2 regions of the Mycolicibacterium gilvum genome follow, and region 1 is predicted to be linked to the other one. Evidence: riboswitches for the same ligand, from Rfam matches in the RefSeq annotation. Region 1 holds a riboswitch; the other holds the start of a gene.

Region 1 (6,963 bases):
TGCGTGGTCGCCGGTCAACATCGACGTGAGTTCGACATGGTCTTCTTCGGGCACGCCGAGCAGGTCGGCGATGACCAGCAGGGCGAACGGGCTGGCCACCCTGCCGATGAACTCGCCGCCCCGTCCGGCGAGGAACGGGTCCAGTACCCGGTCCGCCAGCCGCCACATGAACTCCTCGTTCGCCTTGAGCCGCTTGGGGGTGATCAGGCGGGAGAGCAGCGAGCGGTGCGCGGTGTGGGTGGGCGGGTCGAATGACGGGAGTTGGTCACTGAACGGCAACTCGTGGCGGTGCGCGTCGATCAACGCCCGCACCTCGTCCTCGTCTCGGCCTTCGAGGGACACGGGGAAGCCCGGGATGGGTCCGGTGACCGAGTTGCAGGACGAGAACGTCTCGGGGTCACCGACGACGGTCAGCACTTCGTCGTATCCGGTGACGACCACGACGTCGTGCACCGGTTCGCGGTACACCGGGCTCTGCTCGCGCATACGGTCCAGCGCCGGGTACGGGTCGTCGATCAGCGCGTCGTCGTGGAAAAAGTCGAGTTCGTGCACCGTCATACTTTCTTGGACCCTTCGCCTGACCATTCGTACAGCTAACTACTGACCAACCGTACAGGAAGAAGCTGTACGATCGGTCAGTGCAGGCGACTCATGTCAGGCGGTCGACACCGGAGGTGGAAGTGTGAGCGGTGACTCAACCCGCGCCGGCGGGCCCACTCGGCGTCGTCTCATCGACGTCGCGATCGAGCTGTTCAAGCGATACAGCGTCGCCGGCACGTCACTGCAGATGATCTCCGATGAACTCGGACTCACGAAATCCGCCATCTACCACCACTTCCGCACGCGGGACGAACTTCTGACCGCGGTGATGGAACCGCTCATCGCCGAGGTCGCCGAGATCGTGGATGCCGCCGAGGAGCAGCGGACCCCACACGCCCGCGCCGATCACATGCTCGTCGGTTATGCATCCATCGCGGCACGGCACCGCACCCTGATCCCTCTGCTCAGCGGCGACCCCGGCGTCGTCGCACTTCTGCGGACCCGATCGGAGTGGGGTGACCTCGTGCGCCGTCAGCTGGCGTTGTTCTCCGAGGTCGAGCCCGGACTCGGCGGACAGGTGAAGGCTGCGCTCGCCATGTCGGGGATCGCCTCCGCTGCCGGGGTGGATTACGGAGGTGACGTCGACGACGACACTCTGAGGGACCAGCTGATCGCAGCAGGCAGACGCGCGCTCGGATTGCGCAACTCCCGCACCGGCGCGGTCACCGCCCGACGATGAAGTCCCAGTGGCCGGTGGCCGTCGACACCGCGACCGCCGCCGCGGCGATCACCACCGCGCCCGCGATCAGGACCATTTCGGGCACACCGAACGTCGAGGGCCGTGCCCACGTTCGGGTCGGGTACGCGCCGAAACCGCGGGCTTCCATCGCGGTGGCCAGTTTCGATCCCCTGCGCAGCGCGAAGACCAGCAGTGCGAACGCCTGGCCGATGAACCGGCGCAGGCGCGCGTGGTCGGCCACACCGCGCGCCCGGCGCGCGTAGCCCAGATACTCCCAGTCCTGCCGCAGCAGGCCGACCAGACGCATTCCCGCCAACGCGCCGACCACGAACCTGGCGGGCAACCTCATGATCTGCCCGAGACCGTCCGCGAGTTCGGTCGGCGAAACATCGATGAACAGGCACACCGACGGCAGCGCGATCGCCAGCACGCGCAGGAACATCGCCGCCGCGAGCTCGACGGATCCGTCGCTGACCGTGACGAGGAGGAAATGCCAATACACGGCACCGCCGGGTTCGCCGTAGAGAAGGTTGGTCAGCGCGGTCAAGGCCGCCGCGAGGGTGATGAAGGCACCACGGATCAGGAACGCACGCAACGGGATCCGCATCGCGAGGAACAACGGGATCTCCAGTACCAGCGCTGTCAGCGCAGACACCCAGTCCACACTGAGCACCAGGACACCGGCGATCACCAAAGCCGCCAGAAGTTTCGCGACGGGGTTGACGCGGATCATGGGCGCACCGGCGCCGAGAGCTCGATGCGTTCATCGGCGAGGGCGTCGACGAACTCGTCATCGTGGGTCACCGCCACGACAGCGGTTCCCGCGTCGGCGATCTCGGCGAACAGGTAGATGAGTTCCTCCCAGGTGCGGCGATCCTGACCGAAGGTGGGCTCGTCGGCGACGATCACCGCAGGTCGGGTCATCAGCACGGTCGCGACCGACAGCCGGCGCTTCTCGCCGCCCGAGAGCGTGTACGGGCTGCGGTCGGCGAGGTGGTCGAGGCGCAGCCGCGCCAGCAGGTCGTCGATCCGTGCCGAGGTGTCACCCGGGTTGCTTTTCAGGGCCTTCGGCCCCAACGCGAGCTCGTCGCGGACCGTTCCGGTGAGGAACTGGTGTTCGGGATCCTGAAAAACACTCGCGATGCGGGTGAGCAGTTCTCTCGACCGCCACCGCACCGGTTCCGGTCTCTTCGGTGACGGCGCGAATGCATCGGTGCCTTGCAGTGTGCCGCCGCGCGGCGGCAACAGACCGCCCAGTGTCAGCGCCAATGTGGACTTCCCGGAGCCGTTCGGACCGGTGACCGCGGTGATGCGGCCCCGGGCGATCTCGGCGTTCACCCCGGTGCCGACCGGCGGGGCATCCCGATAACCGACGGCGAGGTCTGCTGCGACGAGCAGCGTCTCGGCAGCGACGGTGGGCGCGCGCCGCACGGTGACGGCCGGGCTGTCCGGTATCCAGATTCCCGAGCGCACAAGGTGTTCACGTTCGCCCGCGATGGTCTGTTCGGGTGCGCCGTCGGCGATGACGGCGCCGTCGGCGCCGAGCACCACCACCCGGTCGATGACCGGAAGCCACACCTTGGTGCGGTGTTCGACGACCACCACGGTGGCACCGGTGGACTCGGCAGCGGCGGTGACCGCATCGCGGACCTCGACGACACCTGCGGGGTCGAGGTTCGCGGTGGGTTCGTCGAGCAGGATCAGGCCCGGTCTCATGGCCAGCACACCGGCCAGCGCGAGACGCTGCTTCTGCCCGCCGGACAGCTGCGAAGTCTCCTGCGCCAGTGGCATGTTCAGCCCCACCGCGGCCAGTGCCTCGTCCACCCGTGGCCAGATCTCGCTGCGCGATACCCCGAAGTTCTCCATCCCGAACGCGACGTCGTCACCGACCTGCGACAGGATCACCTGGGCATCCGGGTCCTGGAGCACCATCCCGATGCGTGCCCTCTGCTGGGCGGGCGGGGCCCCGTCGACGAGGAGGCGCCCCGCGGCATGCCCTTCGTCGGCGCCGCCCAACAGGCCGGCGAGCCCCTGCAGCAGCGTCGACTTCCCCGAGCCCGACGGGCCGAGCAGCAGAACCCTCTCCCCGGACCCGATGAAGAGATCGATTTCTTTTGTCGCCCAGCGATTTTGACCGGCGTGCCGCCAGCCCCAGCCCTGGGCTGCGACCTCGGCTCCGCCGCGGCGGGTGGCCGCGTCGGCGGTCATCGGGACTGGCTGCTCGGCACCCTGCCGGAGGCGAAGCGGCTCAGCGCACCGGTCTTGGCGAGCCCGCGGACCACGAACCACGACAGCACCCCGGCCAGCACCGCGCCCGAGACCACCGCCGAACCGGTGTAGATGGCGGCGAACGCGGTGGTCGAGCCCGGGTACCAGAGGATCAGATCGTTGACGGCCAGGGCGACTCCGGCCGCGGCGCCGGCGAGCACGGCCACGGGCAGATTCCACCGCCGGTACAGGAACGCCGCGAACACCAGCTCCGCGCCGAGGCCCTGCACCAGTCCCGACTCGATGGTCAGCACACCCCACTGGTTTCCGACGAGCGCCGACACCGTCGCGGCCACCAGTTCGCCGTACAGCGCCGCGCCCGGCTTCCGGATCACCAGCGCGGTGAGAACCCCGGCGAACAACCAGCCACCACCGGCGAGGGCCTGCAAGCCCGGCAGAACGGCGCCCAGCGGTGCGGCGATCGGATTGGAGGCGACATTCCAGAACACGAACACCAGCCCTGCGGCTACGGCCAGGACGCTGGCGACGACGATGTCGACCACCCGCCACTGCAGCACCGGCTTGCGGTCCTGTTCTGCTGTCGGATCAAGATAATGCTGGTCCACGTGCATCTCCCTACGCCGGCATTACCCGGTCAGGTTCGTACGGTCGACAGCCGGTCAGCCGTCCTCTCAGCGCACTCGGTGTGCACTCCCGTGTGCGTCCAAGCTAGCGCAGGGGGGCACGGGCACGCCAGGGCGGGGTCAGTCCCGCATCGACGCCCACCGCAGCCCGTCGGCGGTCTCGGTGACGACGTAGTCGGCCACCGCGCGCGGATCGCAGCGGGCGATGTACTCGAGTTCCTGTGCCGCCCAGCGGTCCCAATGTGGGCGGTAGAGGTCGCCGTCGCGCGTGAGCGCGCGCTGCTTGCGGACCGCGTCCGGGGTGTCGACCCAGACGCCGAGATCGGCCAGGGCACGGTTGGCCGGCGACAGCGCACCGACGCCTTCGACGATCAGGCGGCGACCGGCCTCGACGACATGCCAGCCGTCGGGTGCGTCCAAGGCCCAGTCCCACCGGCGCCACCGTCCCGGTCGTCCCTCGGAGCGCGGTTCCAGCAGTGCGCTGCCGACGTGTTCGCTCGCCCAGGACAGTCCGTCCCAGCCGGGGTAGATGTCGTCGAGGCGTACCACCTCGCTCGCCGGCCAGCACTGCTGCATCCGGTCGGCGAGCGTGGACTTTCCCGAACCCGACCGACCGTCGACGAGGACGGTGGTGCAGCCGTCGGCCACCATGCGGTCCACCACGGTCTCGATGCTGATCCCGCCGCCCCGCTCAGTACTCATCGAGACCTCCCCGGTCAGTGCTCATTGAGGTAGGTGAGCACAGCCAGCACCCGCCGGTCGCCGTCGGCGGAAAGCGGCAGCTTCGCGAAGATGTTGCCGACGTGCTTGCGCACGGCCGCTTCGGACACGACCAGCCGTTGGGCGATCTGCGGGTTGGTCAGGCCCTGGGCCATGAGACCGAGCACCTCCTGCTCACGTGGTGTCAGCGTCGCCAGAACTCCTCGCCGGCGGGACGCACCCACGAGCGCGACAACGATGTCGGGATCGATGATCGTCGCGCCAGAAGCTATGTCGCGCACCGCATCCAGAAAGTGGCGCACGTGAGCGACGCGGTCCTTGAGCAGATAGCCCAGCCCAGCGCGGCCGGCGTCCTCGGTGCGGTCGAGGAGCTGGTCCAGGGAACCGACCGAGGTGTACTGCGACAGGATCACCACCGGCAGTCCCGGGGTGGCGCGGCGCAGTTCGATCGCCACCCGGATGCCCTCGTCGGTATGGGTCGGCGGCATCCGGACGTCGGTGACCACCAGGTCCGGGTTGTGCGCCCGCACGGCGGCGCGTAGTTCGTCGGCGGACTCGACCGCGGCGCACACCTGGTGGCCGTCGGATTCGAGCACCGTGACGATCCCCGCGCGCAGCAGCGGTGCGTCTTCGGCGAGCACGACGCGTAGTCCGGTCATACCGGGCACCGCATGCCGACCTCGGTGGGGCCACCGGCGGGGCTGGTGACCGTCAGCGTGCCGTTGACGGCCTCCACGCGGGCGGCCAGCGTGGCCAGCCCCCGGCCCGGCTGAATGGTCGCGCCACCGCGGCCGTCGTCTCGGATCACCAACCACCACAACCCGTCCCGGCGGTCGGCGGTGATCGTGACGTGGCCGGCAGATGCGTGTTTGGCGCTGTTGGTCAGCGCCTCGTTGAGAACCAGATACGCCGTGTGCTCGACCGGGCCCGGTAGGCGGGCCGGGATCTCGGTGGCGCCGAAGTCGGCCTCGACGGCCACCGGATAACGACCGATCAGGTCGGTCGCCGCCGCGACCAGGCCGTGCTCGGTCAGCGCCCGCGGCAGGATGCCCAGCAGCACCGACCGCAATTCGGCGGCGATGTCGTCGACCTGGCCGTGTGCGTCGGCGGCGAGGCGCCCGGCGGCCGAATCGCCGTGGGCGTTCTCGGCGATTCCCAGCGTCAGCGCCAGCGCCACCAGACGGTGCTGGACGCGATCGTGCAGGTCGCTTTCGATGCGCCGGCGTTCTTGCTCCACCGCGTCGAGGAGTGCGGTCCGAGAGTGCTCCAACCGGGCCACCTCGCGCTGCAGTGCGTGCGGATCCACCAGTGCCGCAACGGTGATCTGTGCGACCGCCGCCGCATAGGCCCCGACGAGGTACGCCGCCAGGACAAGGAGCGCGATACCGAGGGTGACCGCAGCCCACGCCTCGCCGGAGGAGTCGATCAGCCACAGCCCCACGTTGATCGGCTCACCCGGACGGACCAACCACGGCGCGGCCACCATGACCCCGATCAGGATCGCCGAGAAACCAACCAGCACAACGCCCCACGGGCCGGTGAACATCGCCGTGAGGACCATGTAGCCGGCCTGGCGCAGCGTCGGCAGGCGCTGCTGCGCGCGTGCGGCATTCACGTCGGACCGCGCGCGCTCGGCAGCGGCTTCGTCGATCAGGGACAGTCGCGCGCACTCGATCTCCAGCAGCGGCGCCCACACCGCGGTGCGCGCCGATCGGCTGACCCCCATCACCAGGATCAACGGCAGACCGACGATCAGCACGGTACCGAGGACACCACCGAACACAGTCCACAGCAGGGCCCGCCACGGCCACATCGAGACCAGATATCGCGGCCCGGAGATCATCGCGGCGACCAACGTTCGGGCCGGAGCCTGGACCATCATCTGAGTCTAGAGCGGGCCAACGCGACCGCCGCCACGAACGGTGTCAGACCGATACAGAGCAGAGCCGTGGATTCGTTGACACCGACACGGTCACCCAGGACGTGCAGCATCCCCAGCGCGGCGACGAGGTTGGCGCCGGAGTGCAGCATCGCGCCGGGCCAGACCGATCCGCAGGCCGACCACATCCACCCGATGAGGAACTCCAGCAGTACGCTCAGCGGGATCCACCA
Region 2 (6,963 bases), 5.8 Mb from region 1:
CCACGTCGAGCACGCGCGTTACAGACACATCGGCAATGTTAGAGGCGCTTGGGGAGGGGTCTTTCCGCTTTCTTTGGGGGCCGCACCGGGCGCCGGAGCCGGAATCTGGCGACGATTGGCCGACGCCGGGTGAGGCGTCGAAGTCTTTGCTTACGTGGCGCGCATGTGATTTGTCGACCGGACCGCACACTTCCAGTCGTAATCCCACTTCGTCTCAAATCTGGTGAACCAAGAGTGATCGAGTCTTATCGCGCTGGATCTATCTCGGTACGGAAGCAGGAACCCTTGATGGGTGCGGAGGCATCGCCGGATACGTTGCGGGTCAAGTCCAGGGACGTGGTGTACGACGTCGTCGTGTGATTCTTCGAGGTAGTTGGGTCAGGCGGTCAGTGCCGCTGGGGTGGCCTCCTGTTCTGTCGGTGTGTCGTTGACGGTGCGTGATTTGCTGAGGACGTCGAGGCCGAGGTAGCGCCGCGATTCTGCCCATTCGTCGTGTTGTTCGGCCAGGACGGCGCCGACGAGGCGGATCAGAGCGTTTCGGTCGGGGAAGATGCCGACGACGTCGGTGCGTCGGCGGATCTCCTTGTTGAGGCGTTCCTGGGGGTTGTTGCTCCAGATCTGGCGCCAGATCTGCTTGGGAAACGCAGTGAACGCCAGCAGGTCCGCCCGGGCTTCTTCCAGGTGGTCGGCGACCTTGGGGAGCTTGTCCGCGAGGGCCTCGATGATCCGATCATATTGCGCAGCAACCGATTCAGCGTCTGGTTGATCGAACACCGAATGCAACAATGTCCGGACCCACGGCCACGACGACTTGGGAGTGACGGCCATCAGGTTGGTCGTGTAATGCGTTCTGCACCGCTGCCAGGCCGCCCCGGGCAGCGTCGCCCCAATGGCCGCTACCAGCCCGGCATGGGCGTCGCTGGTGACCAATTTGACCCCGGACAGGCCGCGGGCGGTCAGCGACCGCCAGAACGTCAACCAGCCCGCTCCGTCCTCGGCGGTACTGACGTCAATACCCAGGATTTCGCGATGGCCCTCGGCGTTGACCCCGACCGCGATCAGGGCGTGCACGTTGACCACCCGCCCGCCCTCGCGGACCTTGAGCACCAGGGCGTCGGCGGCCACGAACGTGTACGGGCCGGCGTCCAAGGGCCGGGTGCGGAAGGCTTCGACGGCGGCGTCGAGTTCCTTAGCCATCACGCTGACCTGGGACTTCGACAGCGACGTGATCCCCAGGGTCTCCACCAGCTTGTCCATCCGCCGCGTCGAGACCCCCAGCAGGTAGCAGGTCGCGACTACCGTGGTCAGAGCCCGTTCGGCGCGTTTGCGGCGTTCCAGCAGCCAGTCCGGGAAGTAGGAGCCGTGGCGCAGCTTCGGGATCGCGAGATCCAATGAGCCTGCGCGGGTGTCGAATTGGCGGTGCCGGTAGCCGTTGCGGGAGTTGGTGCGCTCGGTGCTGCGTTCGCCGTATCCGGCGCCGCACAGGGCGTCGGCCTCAGCGCCCATCAGGGTGTGGATGAATGTGGCGAGCAGCTCGCGCAGCACGTCGGGATGGGCGGTGGTGAGTCGTTCGGCCAGCACGGTGGGCAGGTCGATATTGTGGGCAGTGGTCATCGCGTCGGTTCCTTTGCTCGAGAAACTTTGGTCGGTCTCTCGAAGAATCACGCGATGACCTTCAATCATTCGGCTACGACACGCCGGTACCGCTGATCAGGTCCGACTCGTACACCACCTTGGTGGACGCAACCACGTTGCGTTCGCGCGGACCATCCATGCGGCTGCTAAGTTCAGGTCGACCACTCGCGGGAGTGCTCACCTAGAGCGCTGAGAGGACGGCTATCGGGCCGTCGACCGTCTGAACCTGACCGGGTAATGCCGGCGTAGGGAGCTTCTGAGATGACTGCTGTGTCCGACACCGTTTCCGTCACCACCGGCCCTATCACGGGCAGTTCGAAGGTTTATCGCGAGTTGTCCGACGGCGGTCGAGTGCCGTTTCGGCGGGTGCACCTGACCACCGGTGATCACCTCGACCTGTACGACACATCGGGTCCGTACACCGACGATACCGCGGTGATCGACCTCGCCGCCGGCCTGCCTGAGCGGTCCGGTGTCGTGCGCGACAGCGGCACTCAGTTGATGCGCGCGCGCAAAGGCGAGATCACCGCCGAGATGGCCTTCATCGCAGAGCGCGAGGGGTTGCCCGTCGAGCTGGTCCGCGACGAGGTAGCCCGAGGCCGAGCTGTAATCCCGGCCAACCACAACCATCCCGAGAGCGAGCCGATGATCATCGGCAAGGCGTTCGCGGTGAAGGTCAACGCCAACATCGGCAACTCGGCGGTCACGTCCTCGGTGGCCGAGGAGGTCGACAAGATGGTGTGGGCCACCCGTTGGGGCGCCGATACGATCATGGACCTGTCCACCGGCGCCGACATCCACCTCACTCGCGAGTGGATCCTGCGTAACTCGCCGGTCCCAGTCGGCACCGTCCCGATCTACCAGGCGCTGGAAAAGGTCGACGGCGATCCCACCCAACTGACGTGGAAGGTGTACCGCGACACTGTGATCGAGCAGTGCGAGCAAGGCGTGGACTACATGACCGTCCACGCCGGGGTGCTGCTGCGCTACATCCCGCTCACCGTGAATCGGGTCACCGGCATTGTGTCGCGCGGCGGGTCGATCATGGCCGCCTGGATGCTCGCCCATCACACCGAGTCATTCCTCTACACCCACTTCGCCGAACTCTGCGAAATCCTGGCCCGCTACGACGTCACCTTCTCCCTCGGCGACGGACTGCGTCCGGGGTCGATTGCCGACGCCAACGACGAGGCTCAGTTCGCCGAACTGCGCACCCTCGGTGAGCTGACCAAAATCGCAAAAGCCCATGGCGTGCAGGTGATGATCGAGGGGCCCGGCCACGTCCCGATGCATAAGATCGTCGAGAACGTGCGCCTCGAGGAAGAGCTTTGCGAGGAAGCACCGTTCTACACTCTGGGGCCCCTGACCACCGACATCGCACCGGCATATGACCACATCACGTCCGCGATCGGCGCGGCGATCATCGCGCAGGCCGGCACTGCGATGCTCTGCTACGTCACGCCCAAGGAACACCTCGGTCTACCCGACCGCAGCGACGTCAAAACGGGCGTCATCACCTACAAGATCGCCGCGCATGCCGCCGATCTCGCCAAGGCCCACCCGCGCGCCCAGGAACGGGACGACGCACTGTCCACCGCACGCTTCGAGTTCCGCTGGAATGACCAGTTCGCGCTGTCCTTAGATCCCGATAGCGCCTGTGGGTTTCACGACGAGACGCTGCCCGCCGTACCGGCGAAGACTGCCCACTTCTGTTCCATGTGCGGCCCGAAGTTCTGCTCTATGCGCATCAGCCGCGACGTCCGCGACGCCTACGAAAAGGGGATGACGGACAAATCGCAAGAGTTTGCCAAGCACGGCAATCGCATCTACCTACCGTTGCATCCGTGACCACCACTTCGCCTAGCGCAAGCGGCACCTGTTCAAGTTTCACGTCCGGGCGACAGGCAGGACTAGCGCCCGGCCCAGAACCCGCGGTCAGTTTCGACTGTTTGCCCACCTACCTCGCGCCATTGCGTCGCGGCACACCATCAACGCGCACGCTCGCGAAACTGGGCGGTTACCGCGCCCGGGCGGCTCGCTGGCGACGATTCGCGGCCCCGGCGTCACGCCTGGGAGGTCAGGCGTCGAGGTCTTTTTCCACCAGGTCGGCGATGGTGTTGAGCGCCGACTCGTCGTCGGATTCGACGGTGACCTCGGCGCCCTTGCCCGCCCCGAGCGTCATGATCATCAGGGCCGATCCTGCGTCGACGGGCTCGCCGCCGTCCACCGAGAGCGTGACGGGAACGCCGGCTTCCACGGCGGCCTCGGAGATGATCGCGGCGGGACGGGCGTGCAGGCCGATCGCGGATCCGACGATGACGGTCTTGCTGGGCATGGGTTCTCCTTATTTCTGGTGAGGGATCTTCGGGACGGTCAGGCAGCGACGAGGTCGGCGTCGGTGCGGTCGGCGGGCTTGATGAACTGCTTGGCCGCGACGACGGTCAGCCCGGCGACGACGGTGCCGACGACGAGCGCGATGACGAACCAGAGCAGGTTGCCGATCGCGAAGAACACGAAGATGCCGCCGTGCGGGGCGCGCAGGGTAACTCCAAACGCCATGCACAGCGCGCCGGTGATGGCGCCGCCGAACATCATCGACGGGATGACGCGCAGCGGGTCGGCCGCGGCGAACGGGATCGCGCCCTCGGAGATGAACGAGGCGCCGAGAAGCCAGGCGGCACGACCATTCTCACGCTCGGGCTCGCTGAACAGTCCCGGGCGGATGGTGGTGGCCAGCGCCATCGCCAGCGGCGGCACCATGCCGGCGGCCATCACGGCCGCCATGATCTGGAAGGAGCCGGTGGTGGCGGCGGCCAGGCCGGCCGTCGCGAAGGCGTAGGCGGCCTTGTTGACCGGGCCACCGAGGTCGAAGCACATCATCAGGCCGAGGATCACGCCGAGCAGCACCGCCGAGGTGCCGGTGAGGCTGTTCAGCCAGTTGGTCAGGCCGGTGTTGATCAGGGCGAGCGGGCGGCCGATCAGGAAGAACATGATCAGACCCACTGCCAGCGACGCGATCAGCGGGATGATGACCACCGGCATCAGACCCCGCAACCATGCCGGCGTCTTGATATTGCTGATCCACAGGGCCGCGAAGCCGGCGATCACACCGCCGACGATGCCGCCGATGAAGCCGCCGCCGACGAACACCGCCAGTGCTCCCGCGGTGAAACCCGGTGCGAGGCCGGGACGGTCGGCGATCGCGAACGAGATGTAGCCCGCCAGCGCAGGAACCAGGAAGCTGAACGCCAGCCCGCCCAGGGTGAACAGGATCGCGCCGAGGTACTGGAGGAAACCGCCGTCGGGGAGGTTGGTCAGCGAGTTGTTCAGCGCGATGTCGTTGCCGCTGTCGGCGATCTCGTAGCCGCCGAACAGGAAGCCCAGCGCGATCAGCAGTCCGCCGGCGGCGACGAACGGGATCATGTAGCTCACGCCGGTCAGCAGGATCTGTCGGGTGCGGGTGCCCCACCCGACATTGCCCGACGGCGCGTCTGAGGCAGCCGCACCAGAGCCCTCCACCCGGGCGGCGTTCGGATTGTCCGCGGCGGCAACGGCTTCGGCGATCATCTTGGCGGGCTCGTTGATCGCGCGCTTCACCCCGGAGGCGACGACGGGCTTACCGGCGAAGCGGCCTTTGTCCTTCACTCCGACGTCGGTGGCGAAGATGACCGCGTCGGCCTTGGCGATCGTGTCGGACGGCACCGGGGTGCTTCCTGACGAGCCCTGGGTTTCGACGACCAGCGTCACCCCGGCCTCCATGGCGGCCTGGCTCAGGGAGTCGGCGGCCATGTAGGTGTGGGCGATGCCGGTGGGGCATGCGGTGATCGCGACGATCGTCTTTGCCGCGGGCGGCGCTGCTGCGGGGGCTGCGGTAGGTGCAGCCGCAGCCGGGGCGGCCGGCGCCGGGTTGACGACCCCTTCGACCAGGTCGACGACTTCGTCTGCCGAGGCGGCGTTGCGCAGCGACTCGACGAAGTCCTTGCGCACCAATGCCCGTGCCAGACTGGACAACAGCTTCATGTGCTCCTGGCCGCCGGAGTCCGGCGCGGCGATCAGGAACGCGAGATCGGCGGGGCCGTCCGGTGCGCCGAAGTCCACGGCGGGCTTCAGACGTGCGAAACCGATGGTCGGGGTGTCGACATACGGTGAGCGGCAGTGCGGGATCGCGATGCCGCCCGGCAGACCGGTGGCGGACTGCTCCTCGCGCGCCATCGCGGCGCCGACGAGTCCGGCAGCGTCGCCGGTGCGGCCCGCCGCGGCCAGGGCGTCGACGAGCCGGGCGATCACCGCCTGCTTGTCCCCGTCGACCGAGGCGTCGAGCAGGACCATGTCGCGGGTGATGATCGGTCCGGGGGTGGAGCTGGTCATGGCGATACCTTCGTTCAGAGTTGCTGCTGGGTCACGGGAACGGGCGAGATCGGCGTCACGCGAACACCGTCGACGTCGATCTCGGCGGGGGAGGGGAGTGTGGTCCCCGGCAGTGCTGCGGCGGCGCTGCCGTAGGCGACGGCCATCTGCAACCGCTGCGGTGCCGGCGCCCCGGCGACCTCGGCGCGCAGATACCCGGCCAGCGACGAATCGCCGGCGCCGACGGTGCTGCGGGGAACGATCGGCGGAGGTGTCGCCAGCCAGGCGCCGTCCTTGTCGACCAGCACGGCCCCCGCGGCGCCGAGGGTGGCCAGCACAGCGCCGATCCCGCGGTCGATCAGCTGGCGGGCCGCCGCGACGACCGGGGCCGGATCCCCCTCGGCCACTGCGGTTTCCAGCGCCGCGGCGTCCAGGCCGAGAACCCCGGCCAGTTCCTCGGCGTTGGGCTTGATGAGGTCGGGCGCGCCGCGGTCGAGGGAGTCGACGAGCGCCGTCAGCGGCGCATCGGAGGTGTCGACGGCGATCCGGCAGTTCTGCCCGGACAGTCGGGCGGTGATGTCGGCGTACCACGACGCCGGCATGCCCGGGGGCAGTGACCCCGACATGACCACCCAGTCTGCGCTCTCGGCGGCGCCGAGCACCGCTGCCGAGAAGGCTTGCAGCGCAGCGCCGTCGAGCGTTCCGCCCGGCTCGTTGATCTTCGTGGTGGTGCCGTCCGGTTCGGTGATGGTCAGGTTGGTGCGTGCGGGCTCGCCGGTGGTGACGATCCGGTAGGGCACCGCGGCGGCCTGCAACGCGGTGATCAGTGGATCGTTGGCGGCGGCCGGCAGCACCGCGACGGCGTCGACGCCGGCCATCGTCAGCACCTTCGCGACGTTGACGCCCTTGCCGCCGGCCTGGCTGGTCACCGAGGTGACCCGGTGCACCGCGCCGCGGCTCAACGCCGACGGCAGCGTGACG

What was found. A riboswitch is a leader RNA that binds a small molecule or an ion and turns the genes downstream of it on or off. The one in region 1 is predicted to bind thiamine pyrophosphate.
Region 2: linked by a shared signal. The riboswitch ahead of thiC (phosphomethylpyrimidine synthase ThiC) and the one ahead of DYE23_RS27640 (ECF transporter S component) in region 1 are both predicted to bind thiamine pyrophosphate.

What each region holds. Positions count from the first base shown of each region.
Region 1 is NZ_UGQM01000001.1:5,852,687-5,859,649, forward strand. It holds gene DYE23_RS27620 (cytochrome P450) at 1-558, opposite strand, end outside; gene DYE23_RS27625 (TetR/AcrR family transcriptional regulator) at 683-1,279, shown strand; gene DYE23_RS27630 (energy-coupling factor transporter transmembrane component T family protein) at 1,263-2,012, opposite strand; gene DYE23_RS27635 (ABC transporter ATP-binding protein) at 2,009-3,487, opposite strand; gene DYE23_RS27640 (ECF transporter S component) at 3,484-4,113, opposite strand; TPP riboswitch at 4,103-4,215, opposite strand; gene DYE23_RS27645 (nucleoside/nucleotide kinase family protein) at 4,252-4,833, opposite strand; gene DYE23_RS27650 (response regulator transcription factor) at 4,848-5,510, opposite strand; gene DYE23_RS27655 (sensor histidine kinase) at 5,507-6,730, opposite strand; gene DYE23_RS27660 (CPBP family intramembrane glutamic endopeptidase) at 6,730-6,963, opposite strand, start outside.
Region 2 is NZ_UGQM01000001.1:89,307-96,269, forward strand. It holds gene DYE23_RS00445 (IS256 family transposase) at 379-1,614, opposite strand; TPP riboswitch at 1,793-1,904, shown strand; gene thiC (phosphomethylpyrimidine synthase ThiC) at 1,897-3,483, shown strand; gene DYE23_RS00455 (HPr family phosphocarrier protein) at 3,713-3,970, opposite strand; gene DYE23_RS00460 (PTS fructose transporter subunit IIABC) at 4,009-6,003, opposite strand; gene pfkB (1-phosphofructokinase) at 6,018-6,963, opposite strand, start outside.